2 regions of the Carnobacterium sp. 17-4 genome follow, and region 2 is predicted to be linked to the other one. Evidence: a T-box and tRNA genes for the amino acid it is inferred to sense, from the RefSeq annotation. Region 2 holds a T-box; the other holds one or more tRNA genes.
What was found. A T-box is a leader RNA that pairs with one kind of tRNA and senses whether it is charged. The one in region 2 lies ahead of glyQ (glycine--tRNA ligase subunit alpha), so its partner is inferred to be a tRNA-Gly.
Positions count from the first base shown of each region.

Region 1: it has a tRNA-Gly gene. The T-box ahead of glyQ (glycine--tRNA ligase subunit alpha) is inferred to sense a tRNA for this amino acid. The anticodon was not compared.

Region 1 covers NC_015391.1:548,225-559,446, forward strand. The annotation lists gene yugI (S1 domain-containing post-transcriptional regulator GSP13) at 1-352, shown strand, start outside; gene CAR_RS02695 (hypothetical protein) at 418-801, shown strand; gene CAR_RS02700 (glucose-6-phosphate isomerase) at 934-2,280, shown strand; gene CAR_RS02705 (GNAT family N-acetyltransferase) at 2,484-3,014, shown strand; rRNA gene CAR_RS02710 (16S ribosomal RNA) at 3,552-5,113, shown strand; rRNA gene CAR_RS02715 (23S ribosomal RNA) at 5,349-8,269, shown strand; rRNA gene rrf (5S ribosomal RNA) at 8,360-8,475, shown strand; tRNA gene CAR_RS02725 (tRNA-Val) at 8,502-8,577, shown strand; tRNA gene CAR_RS02730 (tRNA-Lys) at 8,579-8,651, shown strand; tRNA gene CAR_RS02735 (tRNA-Leu) at 8,693-8,777, shown strand; tRNA gene CAR_RS02740 (tRNA-Thr) at 8,813-8,885, shown strand; tRNA gene CAR_RS02745 (tRNA-Gly) at 8,893-8,964, shown strand; tRNA gene CAR_RS02750 (tRNA-Leu) at 9,015-9,103, shown strand; tRNA gene CAR_RS02755 (tRNA-Arg) at 9,107-9,180, shown strand; tRNA gene CAR_RS02760 (tRNA-Pro) at 9,211-9,284, shown strand; tRNA gene CAR_RS02765 (tRNA-Ala) at 9,295-9,367, shown strand; tRNA gene CAR_RS02770 (tRNA-Met) at 9,405-9,478, shown strand; tRNA gene CAR_RS02775 (tRNA-Ile) at 9,498-9,571, shown strand; tRNA gene CAR_RS02780 (tRNA-Ser) at 9,609-9,698, shown strand; tRNA gene CAR_RS02785 (tRNA-Met) at 9,726-9,798, shown strand; tRNA gene CAR_RS02790 (tRNA-Asp) at 9,836-9,908, shown strand; tRNA gene CAR_RS02795 (tRNA-Phe) at 9,924-9,996, shown strand; tRNA gene CAR_RS02800 (tRNA-Gly) at 10,007-10,077, shown strand; tRNA gene CAR_RS02805 (tRNA-Ile) at 10,086-10,159, shown strand; tRNA gene CAR_RS02810 (tRNA-Glu) at 10,179-10,250, shown strand.
Region 2 covers NC_015391.1:1,197,427-1,208,648, reverse strand. The annotation lists gene CAR_RS05865 (hypothetical protein) at 1-236, opposite strand, end outside; gene CAR_RS05860 (transcription repressor NadR) at 333-851, opposite strand; gene CAR_RS05855 (metallophosphoesterase) at 1,003-1,839, shown strand; gene CAR_RS05850 (ABC transporter ATP-binding protein) at 1,903-3,618, opposite strand; gene CAR_RS05845 (DUF488 domain-containing protein) at 3,665-4,039, opposite strand; gene glyS (glycine--tRNA ligase subunit beta) at 4,131-6,215, opposite strand; gene glyQ (glycine--tRNA ligase subunit alpha) at 6,217-7,128, opposite strand; T-box leader at 7,211-7,390, opposite strand; gene recO (DNA repair protein RecO) at 7,437-8,246, opposite strand; gene era (GTPase Era) at 8,332-9,240, opposite strand; gene CAR_RS05820 (cytidine deaminase) at 9,240-9,650, opposite strand; gene CAR_RS05815 (diacylglycerol kinase family protein) at 9,666-10,034, opposite strand; gene ybeY (rRNA maturation RNase YbeY) at 10,045-10,521, opposite strand; gene CAR_RS05805 (HD family phosphohydrolase) at 10,559-11,222, opposite strand, start outside.

The sequences.
Region 1 (11,222 bases), 650 kb from region 2:
AGGCAAAATTACTGGAATTCAACCTTATGGAGCGTTTGTTTCACTTGATGATGAAACACAAGGGCTTATCCATATCTCGGAATGCAAACATGGTTTTGTTAAAGACTTAAATGAAGTTTTAACAGTGGGAAATGAAATTGAAGTGATGGTATTAGACATTGATGAATATACGAAAAAAATCAGTTTATCTCTAAGAACGTTAGAGGAAAATACGACATTTCAATACCATCCTAAGAAGAGAAGGCAGCATCATGAAAAAGTCGGAAAGTTAGGTTTTGCTACAATAAAAGAGTCAATGCCAAAATGGATTGAAGAAGCTAAAGAAGATGAAAAAAATAGAATAGTGTATTAAAGAGACTATTAATCTACTGTAAACAAAACAAATGAGCTAAAAACTATAGCTAGAGGTGTAAACTAATGACAGAGAAAAGATGGGTAGCTGGAACTATAATGGCAAAAGGACCAGGAGGAAAGTATGTTTTTTTAGTGGAAGTAGAAGCTGAAATGCATTCATTCCCTACCACCGAAATCAGTGATGTTAAAACAGGATTAGCTACTATATTAGAGACGCTAAAAACAATTTTACCTATTAAAGCAACTGATTTAAATTTATATGAACTGACAAATGCAGTAGTTAATGACAACCGTATCCCTTTATTTGTTTTTGAACTTTATGATGAAGAAGCTGATTATAGACTTCTAACTGAAAGCGGCGATAACTCGCTAACCTGGTTGAATTCTGATGAGCTAACAAAAACATTAGAAAAATGGGAAATATCTGGAGTTCCGCAATTTAAATAAGTTTATCTGTAACGGCATTTCTCATTCGAGGAATGCCGTTTTTTCCTTGCTTTTTTTTATTAAAACAACTAAAGTTAAGGAGTATGAGAATAGCTTTTTTATTCTTTAAGACAATTAATTGGAGGGGTTTACGTGGGTCATATTAAATTTGATTATTCAAATGTTGAGAAATTTGTACAACCACATGAAATCGCGAACTTACAACAACAGGTTACAACTGCTGATGAAATGTTACGCAAAGGAACTGGGGCAGGTAGCGAGTACCTAGGTTGGATCGATTTGCCAAAAAATTATGATAAAGAAGAGTTTGCTCGTATCAAAGAAGCGGCTAAAAAAATCCAAAGCGATTCAGAAATTCTGGTTGTCATCGGAATTGGAGGATCTTACTTAGGTTCAAAAGCTGCAATTGATTTCTTAAATCATTCTTTTGTTAATTTACTTGATAAAGAAACTCGCAAAGCACCACAAGTTCTTTTCGCTGGAAACAGTATTAGTTCAAGCTATCTACACGATTTGATTCAAGTAATCGGAGACCGTGATTTTTCAGTAAATATTATTTCTAAATCTGGTACAACTACAGAACCAGCTATTGCTTTTAGAGTATTTAAAGGATTGTTAGAAAAAAAATATGGTGCAGATGAAGCTAAAGCACGTATTTATGCTACCACAGATAAAGAACGTGGAGCTTTGAAACAAGAAGCAAATGCACAAGGCTATGAATCATTTATCATTCCTGATGATGTTGGCGGACGTTTTTCTGTATTAACAGCAGTAGGTTTATTGCCAATTGCAGCTAGTGGAGCAGACATTGATCAATTGATGAAAGGTGCTGCAGATGCGTCAGTTGCATTCTCTAGTGATAAAATCGAAGAAAATGAAGCATATCAATACGCTGTATTGCGTAATGTCTTCTACCGTAAAGGAAAAGATACAGAAATTTTAGTTAACTACGAGCCATCATTGCAATATTTCTCAGAGTGGTGGAAACAATTGGCTGGAGAATCAGAAGGTAAAGACCAAAAAGGAATCTATCCTTCAAGCGTAAACTTCTCTACTGATTTACATTCAATGGGGCAATACATCCAAGAAGGACAACGTAATATCTTTGAAACAGTTATTAAAGTAGATAAACCAAAATTTGATATTGCTATCCCAGCTACTGAAGAAGATTTAGACGGATTAGGCTATTTGGAAGGGAAAGGTATTGATTACGTAAATACTAAAGCTTTCCAAGGAACTCTTTTAGCTCATACTGACGGAGATGTGCCTAACATGATCTTAACGATTCCTCAACAAGATGCATATACATTAGGTTACATGATGTACTTCTTTGAAATCGCAATCGGCCTATCAGGTTACTTAAATGGTGTAAATCCATTTGACCAACCAGGTGTAGAAGCATATAAGAAAAATATGTTTGCTTTGCTAGGAAAACCAGGATTTGAAGAATTAGGTAAAGAATTAAACGCACGACTATAATTTAGATGTACCGAAATAACAACACACTTCAAAAGTCTTTACACCTCTTTTTCTTATCGTAGTGATAGAAAAAAGGTGTTTAGGCTTTTTTTTAGAAATAGTAGTGTGAAAAGTCATTGTTAGTCGACAATTTTTGTAGTACTGTATTTAATAACAAAAATATGGTTAAAAACTTCTCTCTATATAGAAGAAAGGGGAATAAAATGAGCAGAAATTTTACATTAAACCAAGCAAAAGCAGAACATCTTGAAATGATAGAGCTGTTACTTAAAGAAACAGCTCTATGGTTAAAAGCTAAAGGATCGTTACAATGGAATGGTATATTAGAAGGTAATGATAATCATGATACAGCGAGTGCCATTGATAGAGGAGAAGTATTCTACGGAGCTTTAGATAATGAGTTAGTTGGAATGTTCATAATGTGGGATCACCAAAGTGAGTGGGATGCTGCTTTATGGGGAACGGATCAAGGAAATAAATTTTATTACCTTCACCGTTTGAATATAAAGAGAGACAAAGCTGGTATGGGAATTCCACAGCTGATGATCAATGCAGCTAAAGATTATGCTGAAAAAGAACAAAAAAGAGCTCTCAGACTAGATTGTATTGCTGGAAATGAATTTTTAAACCGAATGTACCGTAATGAAAGCTTTGAATTGATCGATTGTAAAGAAGATTTCAATGCGGGAGAACAAATAAATGACTTTAACTTATACCAATATCAACTAAAGTAATTTTGGAAAAGCGAACGATAATAGGAAGGGCTTTTTTTGAAACAGTCCTTTTGTTCGTTTCATTAGTAAGTAATACAAATTTAAATGCAAAAAAGTGGTAAAATATACGCTTTTTTAAAAAAAACAAAAAAAACAAAATCTTTTTATTGACCAGTATCGAAAAACTTGTTATAGTAATTGATGTCGCTAAGAGAGATAAGTGATACACCGAAATAGATGGAAATATTATTGTAAAAATAATGTTGACAAAACGTAAATAAATATGTTAATCTATTGAAGTCCTCATGGGAACACTGAGCTGGCAAATGGATAAATATTCAATTAAAAAATATTTATTTAAAAAACTTGTTGACAAGTTGAAAAACAACTGCTATAATTTAGAAGTTGTCAGAAACGAGGCAACACGCTTTAGACCTTTGAAAACTAAACAAAGTAAGACGAACCAAATGTGAGGGTGACTTAGCAGTGCTAAGTCAACAGTAACAAAATTAGTGAATAATTATTCGCTAGCAATCAATATGAGCTTCAAGCATCATTTTATATGAGAGTTTGATCCTGGCTCAGGACGAACGCTGGCGGCATGCCTAATACATGCAAGTCGAACGCTTTGATTTCACCGGGTGCTTGCACCCACCGAAGTCAAAGAGTGGCGGACGGGTGAGTAACACGTGGGTAACCTGCCCATAAGTGGGGGATAACATTCGGAAACGGATGCTAATACCGCATACTTCTAATCGCCTCCTGGCGAATGGAAAAAAGGTGGCTTCGGCTACCGCTTATGGATGGACCCGCGGCGTATTAGCTAGTTGGTGAGGTAATGGCTCACCAAGGCGATGATACGTAGCCGACCTGAGAGGGTGATCGGCCACACTGGGACTGAGACACGGCCCAGACTCCTACGGGAGGCAGCAGTAGGGAATCTTCCGCAATGGACGAAAGTCTGACGGAGCAATGCCGCGTGAGTGAAGAAGGTTTTCGGATCGTAAAACTCTGTTGTTAGAGAAGAACAAGGATGAGAGTAACTGCTCATCCCCTGACGGTATCTAACCAGAAAGCCACGGCTAACTACGTGCCAGCAGCCGCGGTAATACGTAGGTGGCAAGCGTTGTCCGGATTTATTGGGCGTAAAGCGAGCGCAGGCGGTTCTTTAAGTCTGATGTGAAAGCCCCCGGCTCAACCGGGGAAGGTCATTGGAAACTGGAGAACTTGAGTGCAGAAGAGGAGAGTGGAATTCCACGTGTAGCGGTGAAATGCGTAGATATGTGGAGGAACACCAGTGGCGAAGGCGACTCTCTGGTCTGTAACTGACGCTGAGGCTCGAAAGCGTGGGGAGCAAACAGGATTAGATACCCTGGTAGTCCACGCCGTAAACGATGAGTGCTAAGTGTTGGAGGGTTTCCGCCCTTCAGTGCTGCAGCTAACGCATTAAGCACTCCGCCTGGGGAGTACGACCGCAAGGTTGAAACTCAAAGGAATTGACGGGGACCCGCACAAGCGGTGGAGCATGTGGTTTAATTCGAAGCAACGCGAAGAACCTTACCAGGTCTTGACATCCTTTGACCACCCTAGAGATAGGGCTTTCCCTTCGGGGACAAAGTGACAGGTGGTGCATGGTTGTCGTCAGCTCGTGTCGTGAGATGTTGGGTTAAGTCCCGCAACGAGCGCAACCCCTATTATTAGTTGCCAGCATTCAGTTGGGCACTCTAGTGAGACTGCCGGTGATAAACCGGAGGAAGGTGGGGATGACGTCAAATCATCATGCCCCTTATGACCTGGGCTACACACGTGCTACAATGGATGGTACAACGAGTCGCAAGGTCGCGAGGCCAAGCTAATCTCTTAAAGCCATTCTCAGTTCGGATTGTAGGCTGCAACTCGCCTACATGAAGCCGGAATCGCTAGTAATCGCGGATCAGCACGCCGCGGTGAATACGTTCCCGGGTCTTGTACACACCGCCCGTCACACCACGAGAGTTTGTAACACCCGAAGTCGGTGAGGTAACCCTTTTGGGAGCCAGCCGCCTAAGGTGGGACAGATAATTGGGGTGAAGTCGTAACAAGGTAGCCGTATCGGAAGGTGCGGCTGGATCACCTCCTTTCTAAGGAATATAACGGAAACCCACACATTCGTACTTACTTTGTTTAGTTTTGAGAGGTCTAATCTTCTCAAAAAACGCAACTTTGGTTGCTGCAAGACGTTGTTCTTTGAAAACTGGATAAAGTTAAAAAGTGTAATTCAAGTAACAAACCAGAAACACACCGAAAAGTTTTAAAAATGAGTTTTTTTAAGGTTCTCATCGAAAGATGAGGTTTAAAAATTAACTGTTAACCATAGGTTAAGTTAATAAGGGCGCACGGTGAATGCCTTGGCACTAGGAGCCGATGAAGGACGGGACTAACGCCGATATGCTTTGGGGAGCTGTAAGTGAGCTTTGATCCAAAGATTTCCGAATGGGGGAACCCAGCATCTTTGATAGGATGTTACTACTGACTGAATACATAGGTCAGTAGAGGTAGACGCAGAGAACTGAAACATCTAAGTACCTGCAGGAAGAGAAAGAAAAATCGATTCCCTGAGTAGCGGCGAGCGAAACGGGAATAGCCCAAACCAGAAAGCTTGCTTTCTGGGGTTGTAGGACTGAACACATAGAGTCATAAATGAGATTGGTAGAAGAAGCGACCTGGAAAGGTCCGCCGAAGAAGGTAAAAGCCCTGTAATCGAAACCCATTTCACTCTGATCAGTATCCTGAGTACGGCGGAACACGAGAAATTCCGTCGGAATCCGGGAGGACCATCTCCCAAGGCTAAATACTCCCTAGTGACCGATAGTGAACCAGTACCGTGAGGGAAAGGTGAAAAGAACCTCGGAAGAGGAGTGAAATAGCCCCTGAAACCGTGTGCCTACAAATAGTTAAAGCCCGTTAATGGGTGATAGCGTGCCTTTTGTAGAATGAACCGGCGAGTTACGATCCCATGCGAGGTTAAGTTGATGAGACGGAGCCGCAGCGAAAGCGAGTCTGAATAGGGCGAATGAGTATGTGGTCGTAGACCCGAAACCAAGTGATCTACCCATGTCCAGGTTGAAGGTGCGGTAATACGCACTGGAGGACCGAACCCACGTATGTTGAAAAATGCGGGGATGAGGTGTGGGTAGCGGAGAAATTCCAATCGAACTTGGAGATAGCTGGTTCTCTCCGAAATAGCTTTAGGGCTAGCCTCGGAATTAGAATCATGGAGGTAGAGCAACTGTTTGGACTAGGGGCCCTTCTCGGGTTACCGAATTCAGATAAACTCCGAATGCCATTGATTTATATCCGGGAGTCAGACTGCGAGTGATAAGATCCGTAGTCGAAAGGGAAACAGCCCAGACCACCAGCTAAGGTCCCAAAGTTTATGTTAAGTGGAAAAGGATGTGGAGTTGCTTAGACAACTAGGATGTTGGCTCAGAAGCAGCCATCATTTAAAGAGTGCGTAATAGCTCACTAGTCGAGTGACCCTGCGCCGAAAATTTACCGGGGCTAAACATAACACCGAAGCTGTGGATAGAACCATTGGTTCTATGGTAGGAGAGCGTTCTAAGGGCGTTGAAGCTAGATCGTGAGGACTAGTGGAGCGCTTAGAAGTGAGAATGCCGGTATGAGTAGCGAAAGACGGGTGAGAATCCCGTCCACCGAATGACTAAGGTTTCCTGGGGAAGGCTCGTCCTCCCAGGGTTAGTCGGGACCTAAGTCGAGGCCGAATGGCGTAGACGATGGACAACAGGTTGAGATTCCTGTACCAGTTTGTTTTGTTTGAACAATGGAGGGACACAGTAGGCTAAGGAATACGCGCTGTTGGATATGCGCGTCCAAGCAACAAGTTTTGAAGTGAGTCAAATGCTTGCTTCTATAAGAACAAGTTGTGATGGGGAGGGAAATTAAGTACCGAAGTTCCCGATGTCACACTGTCAAGAAAAGCTTCTAGTTAGAAACAAACTGCCCGTACCGCAAACCGACACAGGTAGTCGAGGAGAGAATCCTAAGGTGTGCGAGAGAACTCTCGTTAAGGAACTCGGCAAAATGACCCCGTAACTTCGGGAGAAGGGGTGCTGACCAATTGGTCAGCCGCAGTGAATAGGCCCAGGCGACTGTTTATCAAAAACACAGGTCTCTGCAAAATCGTAAGATGACGTATAGGGGCTGACGCCTGCCCGGTGCTGGAAGGTTAAGAGGATGGGTTAGCTCTCGGGCGAAGCTCAGAATTGAAGCCCCAGTAAACGGCGGCCGTAACTATAACGGTCCTAAGGTAGCGAAATTCCTTGTCGGGTAAGTTCCGACCCGCACGAAAGGCGTAACGATCTGGGCACTGTCTCAACGAGAGACTCGGTGAAATTATAGTACCTGTGAAGATGCAGGTTACCCGCGACAGGACGGAAAGACCCCATGGAGCTTTACTGCAGTTTGATATTGAGTGTTTGTACAGCTTGTACAGGATAGGTAGGAGCCATTGAAGCCAGGACGCCAGTCTTGGTGGAGGCGTTGGTGGGATACTACCCTTGCTGTATGACCACTCTAACCCACAGCCCTTATCGGGCTGGGAGACAGTGTCTGACGGGCAGTTTGACTGGGGCGGTCGCCTCCTAAAGAGTAACGGAGGCGCCCAAAGGTTCCCTCAGAATGGTTGGAAATCATTCGCAGAGTGTAAAGGCATAAGGGAGCTTGACTGCGAGACCTACAAGTCGAGCAGGGACGAAAGTCGGGCTTAGTGATCCGGTGGTTCCGCATGGAAGGGCCATCGCTCAACGGATAAAAGCTACCCTGGGGATAACAGGCTTATCTCCCCCAAGAGTCCACATCGACGGGGAGGTTTGGCACCTCGATGTCGGCTCATCGCATCCTGGGGCTGTAGTCGGTCCCAAGGGTTGGGCTGTTCGCCCATTAAAGCGGTACGCGAGCTGGGTTCAGAACGTCGTGAGACAGTTCGGTCCCTATCCGTCGCGGGCGTAGGAAATTTGAGAGGAGCTGTCCTTAGTACGAGAGGACCGGGATGGACACACCTCTGGTGTACCAGTTGTTCTGCCAAGGGCATTGCTGGGTAGCTATGTGTGGACGGGATAAACGCTGAAAGCATCTAAGCGTGAAGCCCCCCTCAAGATGAGATTTCCCATCACGTAAGTGAGTAAGACCCCTGAGAGATGATCAGGTAGATAGGTTGGAAGTGGAAGTATAGCGATATACGGAGCGGACCAATACTAATCGGTCGAGGACTTAACCAAAGCAATACCCGGTGTACGAAGGTAAGCAAACGAATTACACTTTAAACTTTATCCAGTTTTGAGAGTCCAACGGACTTTCGATTGAAATTGTGTGGTGATGATGGCAAGAAGGTCACACCTGTTCCCATGCCGAACACAGAAGTTAAGCTTCTTAGCGCCGATGGTAGTGAAGGGTTTCCCTTTGTGAGAGTAGGACGTTGCCACGCAAATTCAATTATTTTTTTATTCCCATGGAGGTTTAGCTCAGCTGGGAGAGCATCTGCCTTACAAGCAGAGGGTCGGCGGTTCGATCCCGTCAACCTCCACCATGAGTCATTAGCTCAGTTGGTAGAGCATCTGACTTTTAATCAGAGGGTCGCAGGTTCGAATCCTGCATGACTCATAACTAATCATTCAAGCAGGGTTAGTTATGCCAGACTTATTGCGGGTGTGGCGGAATTGGCAGACGCACTAGATTTAGGATCTAGCGTCGCGAGACGTGGGGGTTCAAGTCCCTTCACCCGCACCATTTTTTAGTTGAATGATTAGTGAAGTACCACTTTAGCCGGCTTAGCTCAGTTGGTAGAGCATCTGATTTGTAATCAGAGGGTCGAGGGTTCAACTCCTTTAGCCGGCATTTTTTTGCGAAAGTAGTTCAGTGGTAGAACATCACCTTGCCAAGGTGGGGGTCGCGGGTTCGAATCCCGTCTTTCGCTTACTAGTTCAACTAGTGAGGTCATTCGCAAGAATGAACAGCTGTTCTAATGCCGGGGTGGCGGAACAGGTAGACGCACAGGACTTAAAATCCTGCGGTGAGTGATCACCGTGCCGGTTCGATTCCGGCCCTCGGCACCATTTGCACCCATAGCTCAATTGGATAGAGTACTTGACTACGAATCAAGGGGTTAGAGGTTCAAGTCCTCTTGGGTGCATTTCTTTTGAAAAAGAGAATAACTCAGTAACGGGAAGTAGCTCAGCTTGGTAGAGCACTTGGTTTGGGACCAAGGGGTCGCAGGTTCGAATCCTGTCTTCCCGATTGAAATTTTGGGGCCTTAGCTCAGCTGGGAGAGCGCCTGCCTTGCACGCAGGAGGTCAGCGGTTCGATCCCGCTAGGCTCCACTTTTTAAAAAATTTCATCTTATTACCTTATTATTATGGCGGTGTAGCTCAGCTGGCTAGAGCGTCCGGTTCATACCCGGGAGGTCGGGGGTTCGATCCCCTTCGCCGCTATTATTTTTTTAAAGATCTTGGACCTTTAGCTCAGTTGGTTAGAGCAGACGGCTCATAACCGTCCGGTCGTAGGTTCGAGTCCTACAAGGTCCATTAATCAATAAAGATTAAAATAACCTTGTGCCATTATGGAGGATTACCCAAGTCCGGCTGAAGGGAACGGTCTTGAAAACCGTCAGGTGTGTAAAAGCACGCAAGAGTTCGAATCTCTTATCCTCCTTTTTTAAAAATGATTCATTTATATTATCGCGGGGTGGAGCAGTTGGCAGCTCGTCGGGCTCATAACCCGAAGGTCACAGGTTCAAGTCCTGTCCCCGCAATTTATCTTTTTTTAAAGATAGTTTTAAATGTAAAAAAGGTCTCGTGGTGTAGGGGTTAACATGTCTGCCTGTCACGCAGAAGATCGCGGGTTCGATTCCCGTCGAGACCGTTTAATTTAATACTTGGCCCGGTAGCTCAGTTGGTAGAGCACTTGATTGAAGCTCAAGGTGTCGGCAGTTCGATTCTGTCCCGGGCCACTTTTTTAATGCGGGTGTAGTTTAGTGGTAAAACCACAGCCTTCCAAGCTGTTGATGCGAGTTCGATTCTCGTCACCCGCTTTTTTTTTGGGCCTATAGCTCAGCTGGTTAGAGCGCACGCCTGATAAGCGTGAGGTCGATGGTTCGAGTCCATTTAGGCCCATTGTACTAAAATTTAGACTGGCCCGTTGGTCAAGCGGTTAAGACACCGCCCTTTCACGGCGGTATCACGGGTTCGATTCCCGTACGGGTCATAAAAAAAAGCTGAATAAAAAGGATAAGAGGAAATTTCTCTTATCCTTTTTTCTATTGTATAAACAAGTAAAAAGGTATCCTCGCCATGCGAGTGATACCTTTAAGAGAATAGCCTCAAAAAGTATAAATAAAGAGCATTATACTAAATGAGATGAAAAAAGCAATGGAACAGAGTTGCAAGGTTCTTTGCGTTAATTTAGCTGAAATCGATTCTTTTGTAGAAAAAGACAATTGAACCACCTTAATAGTAAAAGGTAAAGTAAATATAAAGATAAACGATAGACTCTTGAAAGTAGGAATAAAAAGGATAAAACTGACTACATAAATCAGAATGAGTAAATATAAAACGATACGTTGAAAGTGTTTGTGGTCTAAAAAAAGATTATTTGGATTGTGTTCGTTTAACTGTCCATTAATTCTTGTATAGTTTAATTGAAGTTTTCCTAGTTCAACTAAAAAGACCATTAATATTAAGGGAATACTCCAATAAAAAAGTGTATTAGGGATAAAATTTGCTTGAACAAAAAAACTTAGATAGGTTAATATACCACCCTTAAATACACTAGAAAAAAATAGCATCAGCCACGAATAACCTTGTTTAACGAGATAAAATTGCAAGTGAATCACTAAGCTATAGAAGAAACATAATAATCCTACTAAGTAATGGATGTTGTAAGCAAAGTAATAGATGAGCAGTAGATTTAATACCTCAAATATAAGAAATGGAATATGATTAAATGAAAAAGGTGATTTGATGGTTTTAAATAAAAAATTTCCTAATAAGTGGTTTAAAAAAGTAAAACTATATAATAGGAGAAAACGGATAAAATTAAATGAACTATATTGACCAGCATAAAGTGTACCTATTAATAAATAAGATAAAGGAATAACGAGAACTAAAAATAAAGGATGATAAAGATAATGTGTGATAGATTTATAAATAGAGTGCACCAATGAAAAAACTCCTTTTA
Region 2 (11,222 bases):
CTCAAAGCGATAATAATCGGGAAACCACCAAGCAAAAAACCGAGAGCCGTTCCTAAAGCCACAGTTAATGCAATCATAGGCGAGATAAACATTGCAATAAAAATCGCTACGTGACTTGCCAATGTAAAAGATGCGGGTTCCAAGATCAACTTAACTGGTGAAACCATTGGAATTAAAATACCTACCGCGACTAACAAAGCTGCAATCGTTAATTTGTGAACTCTATTCGTTTTCATTTCAACAACTCCTATCATTAAATGCGCATTTACACGTGTCAAGACACGTTAATAAATTTAATTATAGGTGTTTTCAAAAAGATGTCAAGACACCTTTTAATTTTTGTATAAAAACCCTAAGGTATTCAATTCTTTTTTGATTCGATCAAACGTTTTTTTGTCTGGACAAGCTATTGTATGCAAATGAACGCCACCGGTTAATTCAGATAGTAAGTTGGCTTGTTTATTTTTGATTGCCTCCATAAATTGATCGGCATCATATCGCGAAGAAATCATTAACCGTCCTTTTAATTCTCCGTATATCGGGTGCTCAACGATAACATCAACCACTTCTCCTCCATTGTCTACTACAGCATACAATTCAGTTTTTGTTTCTGCTGCACTATGGGAACTAGCTAATTGGCCAAGATATTTGTTCGTCATAGAAGCAGATTCCAATACGTATCCTTTTGGGGTAGCGATGACATCAACTCCACTCGCTCTTAACAAAGCCACATCGCCCACAATAATTTGGCGACTCACATTTAATCGCGCAGCCAGATTCCTTGCACTTATGGGTCTGTTTTCTTGTGATAAAATTGAAATAATGCTGTCTCTTCTTTTCGTTGCCTCCATAAAAATCAGTCCTTTTCCATTATTGCGCTCGTTTTAATCTTATTATACCTTAATTGACCACGTTTGAAGCCTTTAAACAAAACTTCTTATGTGTAGGAACTATTTCTAAATATGCTATACTTTAAAAAACGATTTCAGTTAGGAGGTTCAAATGAAACTATTTAAACTCAGTTTACTTATCTTGATCAGTTTAACGCTTCCCTTTTGTCTATATGGTTACTATCAAAATCGTTCATTAGACGTTGAGTACCAAACGATTGCACTCGATGATCTACCCCCAGAATTAGATCAATTAAAAATCGTCCACGTATCAGATACCCATTTTGAAAGAAACCGCATCTCAATTGAAACGTTGCTTTCTGAAATCGAACAAGCTCAACCAGATCTGATTTTCTTAACTGGAGATTTAATTGACCGCACAGCTGACTTAAGTAAGATACCTTTAGAAGAATTTGGCCGCTCCTTGAGTGCTCTTGCGCCAACTTATGCTGTATCGGGAAACCACGAAACGAGCAGCGGTCAATTAGATGAATGGGATCAAGAAATCAATCAAAGCGGAGTTACATTATTAAACAATGAACAGATTACTATAGAATTCAACGGTGCTCAGTTAGCTTTAGTAGGTGTTAAAGATGAAGATTATCCTATTGATGTGCCTATGATAAATCCTATAACGGACATGCCCGTATTGTTACTCGCTCATCACCCTGAATATTTTGAAGACTATCTAACTTCTAACCCTCTTATTGAACCAGATATCACATTTAGCGGTCATGCTCATGGTGGCCAAATAAGAATCCCTCTTATAGGTCCGTTGTACGCTCCTGGTCAGGGCTTTTTTCCTAAATACACCACAGGAATCTATAATAGTGAAGTAGACCCCTCAAAAAAATTAGTCGTTAGCAGAGGAATTGGAAATAGCCTATTTCCTTTTCGTATCAATAACAAACCCCATCTGTTAGTGATTACCCTTGAACGCACTAAATAAAAGAAACCACTTATACAAGGTATTTTGTTAAATCCTCATAAGTGGTTTCTTTTTATATCTACTTTATTGACTAAATTGAGCCTCATACAATCTCTTATATGGCCCATTTTTTGCTAATAATTCTTCGTGACTGCCTTGTTCAGCAATCCCTTCTTCACTTACCACGATAATGCGTGTAGCGTGCTTGATCGTCGCTAAACGATGCGCAATAATCAACGTCGTACGACCTTCAGCCAATGAGTTTAAAGATTCTTGAATCACTTGTTCTGTTTCAGTATCCAAAGCAGAGGTTGCTTCATCTAAAATTAAAATCGGAGGATTCTTTAAAAACATGCGCGCAATAGATAAGCGTTGTTTTTGACCGCCAGATAATTTTACGCCTCGCTCACCAATAATCGTATCCAGCCCTTCCGGCATCTCGTCAACAACTTTTTCCAAATGAGCTAATTGGACTGCTTTACGTATTTCTTCTTCACTAGCATCTAATTTCCCATAGGCCACATTTTCTCTGATGCTCCCTGGGAAAAGGTACACATCTTGTTGGACAACACCAACTTGATCCCGCAATGACTGCATCGTCATATCTTGAATGTTGATTCCATCGATGGTTACTTCTCCTTCACTGACCTCATAAAAACGAGGCAGCAAATTACAGATAGTCGTCTTCCCTGCTCCACTAGGGCCAACAAACGCTACCGTTTCACCTGCACGAATCGATAAATTGATTTTGTCCAACACTTTTTTGGATGAGTCGTACCAAAATGAAACTTGTTTGTACTCAATATCCCCTTTTAAGCGGTCGACTTCAATGGCATTTTCTTTGTCCTGAATAGTAGGTTTTTTATCAAGTTCTTCTGTTAATCTCTTAAATCCTGCAATTCCTTTAGGATAACTTTCAATCATCGTGTTCACTTTTTCAATCGGACGAACAAATACATTAGATAATAAGATAAATCCTACAAAATCACCATAACTTATTTCACCTTGGATCGTATAATACGCTCCAAAAAATAAGGCAAACAAATTAATTAAACGAATCAGTAAATAATTATATGAAGAGCTGATTGCCATCATCTTATAGAATAAAATTTTTGATGATCGGTAAGCTTGATTAAGTAACTCAAATCTTCCGGCTTCGTGTTCTTCATTTGCAAAGGCTTGAACCACACGTATCCCACTAACGGAAGACTCAATACCTGCACTAAATTCGCCTAAATCATTAAAGATCTTTGTATTGATTTTGGTCATGCGTTTATTGAAAAACACTAATGCAATCGTGATAAAAGGAATCATTACAAACGTTGCCAAAGCTAATTGAACGTGCACTGTTAACATCAGTAAAAAGGCTCCACCTAAAGTAATGATGGTAATAAACACATCTTCAGGACCATGATGAGCAACTTCCGATATTTCGAATAAGTCCGTTGTCAAGCGCGTCATTAACTTCCCTGTCTTTTGATTGTCGTAATAACTGAACGGCTGCTCTTGCAAGTGGCCATATAATTCGCGACGCATATCTGTCTCGATATTCACACCCAGTTTGTGCCCGAAATAAACAACGACATACTGCAAATAAGTATTTACAACATACAAAAACAATAAAGATAGCGAAACTGTAACAATCAATGTCCAATTTGCTGAAGGCAAAAGGTCATCGACTACTCGATTAACTACTAGCGGAAAAGACAATTCTAAAACAGCTGCAAGTATCGCACAGCTAAAATCTAAGATAAATAATTTTTTATACGGCTTATAATAACTAAAAAAACGTTTTAACATAGAATCCTCCAATCTGGTTTAGCTCATTTGATTAATAAAATATTTTTTATGTAACTTGTTTAGTTTGAACATACTCCATCAAAATTACTACATGATTGTATTGTTCATCTTTAGCAGCATAGATAAACGTCACCGGCGTTTGTTGCAATTGTTCAAAGATATGCTGTTTAAATTTTTCCGCGTGTGGATTGGCTTCTAATTCAGCCCAATAAGCTTGTTTAAACGCATCAAATTTTTGCGGTTGATGGTTAAACGCTTTACGAATCATTGGAGTTGGTGTAATTTCTTTTGCCCATTCTTTTATATTGGCTTTTTCTTTCGCTACTCCTCTTGGCCATAGTCTATCTACTAAAATACGGTACCCATCTTCTTTTTCTACTTTTTCATAAACTCGTTTCATAGTTAAGGGATGATTAGTCATATTTTTCCACTCCTTTGTCCAATTAAACAAAAACCCCACTAAGGAAAATTCTATCCTTAATGGAGTATAAAGTAAACTTATTTGCTAAAGGTTATTTAACAACTAATTTGTCTACACTTGCAAAAGATAACACAAAATCAGAGATCTGCATCAATAACGCTAATCGGTTATTTCGAACCGCTTCATTGTCTGCCATAACCATATTTTCATTAAAAAAGGCTTCGATCAATGGTTGTAGCTGTTCAAAAGCTTCGTAGCTTTGACTGCTGTTTTCTTGGCTAGACTTTGTTGCAATTTTAGCAAAAGAGTCATGTAAGTTTTTTTCAGATATTGTTTCAAATAAAGCAGGATCAACTGATGCTTGCTCTTGAGCAAGTAGTTCTTTCCCTTTATCAGCTAGATTTAAGACACGCGTCAACGCTTCGATGGTTGATTTAAAAATAGCATCTGATAAATGACCATTGATGATTCGACTTGCTTCGATCAATTTCAGCACATTTTCTTGGCGAGAATTTAAAGCCGCATCGATAACATCATGGCGAATGCTCTCTGCCATCAATAATTGTCGTACACGAGCTTTAATGAAATCAATGACTTGTGCAGTACTTGATTGGTAACCTTCAATCAAAGCGCTCTGATTGATGACTGGAGCAGCTAAAATGCCTTCTTTAAGTGAATCCATAGGGAAAACCCAATTTTTTGATTCAATAATGCGAACAATACCGTATGTCTGACGTCTCAAGGCATATGGATCATTAGATCCAGTTGGAATCATTCCGACTGCGAAGAAACTCAAGACACTTTCCAATTTATCGGCAATAGCTAATACTGCTCCGACAGACGATTGTGGAAGTTCTCCTTCACTTGAGATTGGCATGTAGTGTTCTCTGATAGCAGCAGCTACAGTTGGATTCTCACCTTGCATCAAGGCATACTTTTCACCCATGATTCCTTGTAATTCAGGGAATTCTCCTACCATATTGGTTACCAAATCAAATTTATAAATTTCAGAGGCACGATTTAAATCAGTTAACTCAGTCGTCGTTAAGCCAACTTGTTTCCCAATTAATTGAGCAATAGCTTGTACTCGGTTCATTTTTTCATAGATTGAACCGATTTTTTCATGAAAAGTTACTTGTTTTAAACGATCTACACAAGAAGCGATCGTTAATTTTTGGTCTTCTTCAAAGAAAAATTGACCATCATCTAAGCGGGCAGTCAATACTTTTTCATTTCCCTTTGCAACTGTCTCAATGTGTTCAGCATTTCCATTACGAACAGAGATAAAGTAAGGTAAAATAATTCCTTCGCCGTCTTTCACTCCAAAATAACGCTGATGGTCTTTCATCGATGTAATCAATACTTCTTCTGGTAAATCGAGGTATTTTTTATCAAATGAGCCATAAAAAGCAGTTGGGTATTCAATCAAATTGTTTACTTCTTCTAGTAATTTTTCATCAAATGTAACAGACCATTGATTTGCTTCCATCAACTCTTCAATTTGACTAACGATCATTTGTTTACGTTTGGCACTGTCCGCAATTACATAAACGTTTTCTAACGTTTTTTCATAGTCTAATGCACTAGCAAAAGTGACATCTTGTCCTAAAAAACGGTGTCCGCGTGAGGTATTTGCTGTTTGAACATCCAAGATTTCAAAAGGAATCACTTCTTCATCCAACATCGCAGTCAACCAATGAAATGGGCGGATGTATTTAAATGAGTGGCTTCCCCAATGCATACTTACGGGGAAAGTCATAGATGTGATTACTTCATCTAAACCAACTAAAATATCTTTAACGGTTTTACCTGAAATAAATTTATCTACATAAACATATTCAACGTCTTTGATTGATTTGAAATAAATGTCCTCTGTCGTTGCCCCTTGTCCTCGCGCAAATCCAATAGCTGCTTTACTCCAATTTCCTTCAGCATCTTGAGCTATTTTTTTAGCAGGGCCTTTTACAGATTCTTCAATGTCTTCTTGTTTTTCGGCGATATCCTTCACAATGACCGCTAGACGACGAGGCGTTGAAAAAGGAATCACTTCTCCGTGTGCTAACCTATTTTCTTTTAAAAAGGCAGCTACTTTTTGTGTTAATTGTTTGCTGCTCGGAGTAACGATATGAGCTGGAACTTCTTCTAAACCGATTTCTAACAACAGATTTTTAGTCATATTACTTTGCCTCCTTATTTTCGATAGATTGACCTTGAAGCAAAGGGAATCCTAATTTTTCACGTTCTGTAACGAAAGCTTTTGCAATTGAACGAGCCATTTTACGAATACGAGCCAGATAACCGGCACGTTCTGTAACTGAAACGGCCCCTCTTGCGTCTAATAAATTAAAGGTGTGACTACATTTTAAAACATAATCATAGGCTGGGTGAACCAGGCCTGCTTCAATTTGGGTAGTAGCTTCTTTTTCATATTCATTAAATAACATTAGAAGCATTTCTTGATTGCTATTTTCAAAAGCGTATTTTGAATGCTCGTATTCAGGTTGAATAAAGATTTCGCCATATTTCACGCCTTTTGTCCATTCAATGTCATAAACACTGTCGACATCTTGAATGTAAGAAGCTAAACGTTCTAAACCAAATGTGATCTCACTGGTTACAGGATTGCATTCTAACCCACCAACCTGTTGGAAATACGTAAATTGAGTGATTTCCATTCCATCTAACCAAACTTCCCAACCTAAACCTGCACATCCCATAGAAGGATTTTCCCAGTTGTCTTCCACAAAACGAATATCGTGTTCTAAAGGATCAATGCCTAATAAGCGAAGGCTTTCTAAATAAAGTTCTTGGATGTTATCCGGTGAAGGTTTCATAACGACTTGAAATTGATGATGTTGGAATAAACGGTTTGGATTTTCACCATAACGGCCATCTGCTGGACGTCTTGAAGGCTCTACATAAGCTGCATTCCATGGTTCAGGTCCAATAGCACGTAAAAACGTATAAGGACTCATCGTTCCTGCACCTTTTTCTGTGTCATAGGATTGGAGCAATAGACACCCTTGATCAGACCAATATTTTTGTAAAGTCAAAATGATTTCTTGAAACGTTAAACTATTTTCTTTCATTCGGCATTCTCCTTTTCATTTCAAATCCTAATGGGTAACTAAAAAATAATACAAAAAAAGTCCCTATGCTGATCAGGATCAGCATAGGGACGATAGTACAATCGCGGTTCCACCCTAATTCTAGCTTATAAAAAACTAGCATCTCTTTTTGTAATCAGCTCCAGAAGGCCTTTCAAAACTTTGTCTATACTTGGCTTTCACTATCCCAAGTTCGCTCTTAAATAGAGGGAAAATTTTTACTCTTTTCTTTCATCGCTGGTTATTCACTTATTACTATATTAACCTGTAATATTGACTATTGTCAATATTTACTTTTCATTCTCGTCTGGTGTTTCATTCGGAGGAACTCTCTTATCTATTAGGAGGTTACCCCAAGTATACATTTGATCGATAAATTTTTTACTTTTCAACTTTATTCCGACAGACTCTTCATAGATGAGGTCAATCAACGTCCTGATCTCTCGCTTTGTTTCCTCTTTAACTGTAATAGCACCTAACTGATCCAACGAGACCACTGAAAACAAACGAATAAAATGAATCGCTCTTCTGCTTGCATGGTAACGGTGACGATCTAAATGCCAATGATTTTGGCATAGTAGGCCACCATAACTGCCTGAGTAATCAAAAGGTCCCTCAGTATTCCCGCATACCCGACAGCCTCTTAATTCGGGCGAAACACCAAAGTATGGAAGAATCTGTATTTCAAATATATTCACGACAATCTCAGGATCCGTTTCTTCATCGATTTCGGTTAAACACCGGTCTATCTTATGAAATAACGTACTATCCACAATTCCATCATCTAAAGCTGCATCTGCTAAATTCAAAATATACGTTGCATAAGCATTTAAGAAAATATCGGTTTGCATACTTTTATACTGATCAACTTCTTTTGCATCTCTTATAAAACAAAGCCCAGTGTCACGAATGTCCGCAATATACGTCGCTTTCGTAAATGGCAACACCGCAGTTCTAAGTTTGTTCTTTTGCTTTCTGGTTCCTTTAACAAAAAACATTCTCTTGCCAAAGCGATTAGTAAATAATTTAACTAATTGATCGTTTTCGCGATGATTTCGCACAGATAGCACAATGCCTTCTACTTCTTCTACTTGAGCCATTTAGAATCCTCCTACGAGATACAATCTCCGCTTAAAAAAACAAACCATAAAAATATGGTTTGTTTTTTTAGTTGGTTAGTGCTAATTAATAATCATCTTTGCGGTAACCATAGTCTTGTAAATTTATTTGACGATCGCGCCAATCTTTTTGAACTTTTACCCAAAGATCAAGGTAAATTTTGTCTCCCAGCAATACTTCGATATCTCTTCTCGCACGGATACCAATATCTTTCAGCATTTTTCCGCCCTTGCCAATAATAATACCTTTTTGACTTGAACGTTCTACGATGATCGCTGCATGAACTTGAACTTTCCCCAGTTCATTGCGTTGCATACTCTCTACTACTACCGCCACAGAATGAGGAACTTCTTCTCTAGTCAACTCTAATACTTTCTCACGAATCAATTCAGAAACAATAAAGTATTCGGGATGATCGGTCACTTGATCTTCTGGGTAGAATTGAGGTCCAGTAGGTAGATATTTTGTGATTTCCTCTAATAATGTATCTACATTATTTCCTTCAGAGGCTGAAATTGGAATAACTTGTGCAAAATCTACTAGTGAACGGTAGTCTTCGATAATCGGCAGCAATTGATCTGGATGTATTTTATCAATTTTATTCAATACTAAAAACACGGGACTTTTTACTGTTTTTAGTTTTTCCATAATAAAGTTATCTCCAGGGCCACGTTTTTCTGTAATATTTACCATAAATAAAATCACATCAACTTCTCTAAAAGCACTAAAAGCTGAATTCACCATGAAATCCCCTAGACGATGTTTCGGTTTATGAATACCAGGAGTATCAATAAATACGATTTGTGATTCTGGAGTCGTGTAGATCCCTTGAATTTTATTTCTTGTTGTTTGAGCTTTATCACTCATGATTGCTATTTTTTGCCCTACAATTCTATTTAACAACGTTGATTTACCAACATTTGGACGTCCTACTATAGAAACAAAACCTGATTTGTGCTCATTTGTATTTTTCATTAAACCATATCCTCCGATTTAAAAGCTCCGGGCAGCAATTCGCCAACCGTTGTTATCTGTTTATTTCCTTTATTGTTCGTTAATAAGACAGGCATATCTGGACCACAAAATTCTGCTAGTACTTGTCTGCAAGCCCCACAAGGTGAGATAGGTCCATCTGTATCACCGGTAACCACCAAATAATCAAACTCTTTTTTTCCTTCAGAAACTGCTTTAAAAATTGCTGTACGCTCAGCACAATTGGTTAAACCAAAAGAGGCGTTCTCAATATTACATCCTGAAAATACTTCTCCCTCTTTCGTTAAAAGAGCTGCTCCAACTGGAAAATTGGAATAAGGAACATAAGCTTTATCTAGCATGTCCGTTGCTTTTTGAATTAATTCTTCGACTTTTTGTTCTGTAGTGTGCATAAATGTTGATCCCCTTTAAAATAGTATTTGCCATAATTTAGGTAATATAATAATCGCTGCTACCACAACGGAAAATCCTGCTGTCATTAGAACAGCTGCGGCAGCCATATCTTTCGCTTTCTTTGCCAGAGAATGATATTGTTCACCAGCAGCTAAATCAACCACGTTTTCAATGACCGTATTCCAAACTTCCATTATGATCACTAAAAATATACTGAAAATAACCCATAACCATTCATTGACAGCTAAATTAAGGAACACACAAAACAATAGGACTATTGAACCAATCATAATATGGCAACGCATATTCCGTTCTTCTTGAAATACCGTTAGAACTCCCTTAAATGCGTATTTAAAGGAATCTGAAAATCTAGAGTTTTTCACTACTTCCTTTTTATCTTTTAAGTCCATAGGCTTCTAATATCTCTTTCTGCAATCCAAACATTTCTTTTTCATCTTCAGGGGTCATATGATCGTACCCATTCAAATGCAAGAACCCATGTAAGGCCAAAAATCCTAATTCTCGATCAAAAGAATGTCCATATTCATCGGCTTGGCTTGCGGTTTTATCAACAGAAATAATAATATCTCCAATATTTCTTGGCATCGGTTCTTCTAAAGTATCAAAGTTGATCATCAATTCGTCTTCTGCTTCATCTTCAATTGCAAAACTAATGACGTCCGTTGGTTGATCTTTTCCACGATACGTCTTATTGATTTTTTGAATATTTTCATTATCAACAAACGTTACTGACATCTCAGTATCTTTTGGCAACTCTAGATGATTTCCAGCAAATTCTAATAACGACTGGATTAATTCTTTTTGTTCAGTAGCAATTTTGTTGGTTTCATCATACAAATCTAATTCCATGAGTATTATCTCACTCCTTTTTTCCCCTCAGCTGATATTACTTATTCAGCGTCGGGTATTCGATCCTCGAATGGAAAGTACCATTCAATCCTTCACAAATCGCTTTTTCAACTATCTTCAATTCTTGTAAAGAAATCGAACATTCATCAAATTGACCATCTGTGATCCTTCCATTAATTAAATTATGAACGAATTTTTCAATGGATTCTTTAGTCGGATGCGACATCGACCTTACAGCTGCCTCGGCACTATCTGCAATATTGATGACGGCTGCTTCTTTTGTTTGCGGTTTTGGCCCCGGATACCTAAAATCACTTTCAAGTACGGTTTCATCTTTTTCTTTAGCCGTAACATAAAAATATTTCATAAGTGTTGTCCCATGGTGCTGAGCACAGATATCAATAATCGATTGAGGCATTTTAGCTTTTTCAAGCATTTTGACCCCTTCACTAACATGTCCAAAAATAATTTCTTTACTTTCAAAAGGGGTTAATAAATCATGTGGATTTTCCATCCCAGGTGGTAAATTTTCTACAAAAAAGAGTGAATGACGCAATTTTCCAACATCATGATAGTAACAAGCCACTCGAGCAAATAAGGAATCTCCTCCAATAGCCCCGACTGCATTTGCGCTTAAGTTCGCTACCATCAAACTATGGTGATAGGTCCCTGGAGCTTTTGTCAGCAGTTCTTTTAGCAAT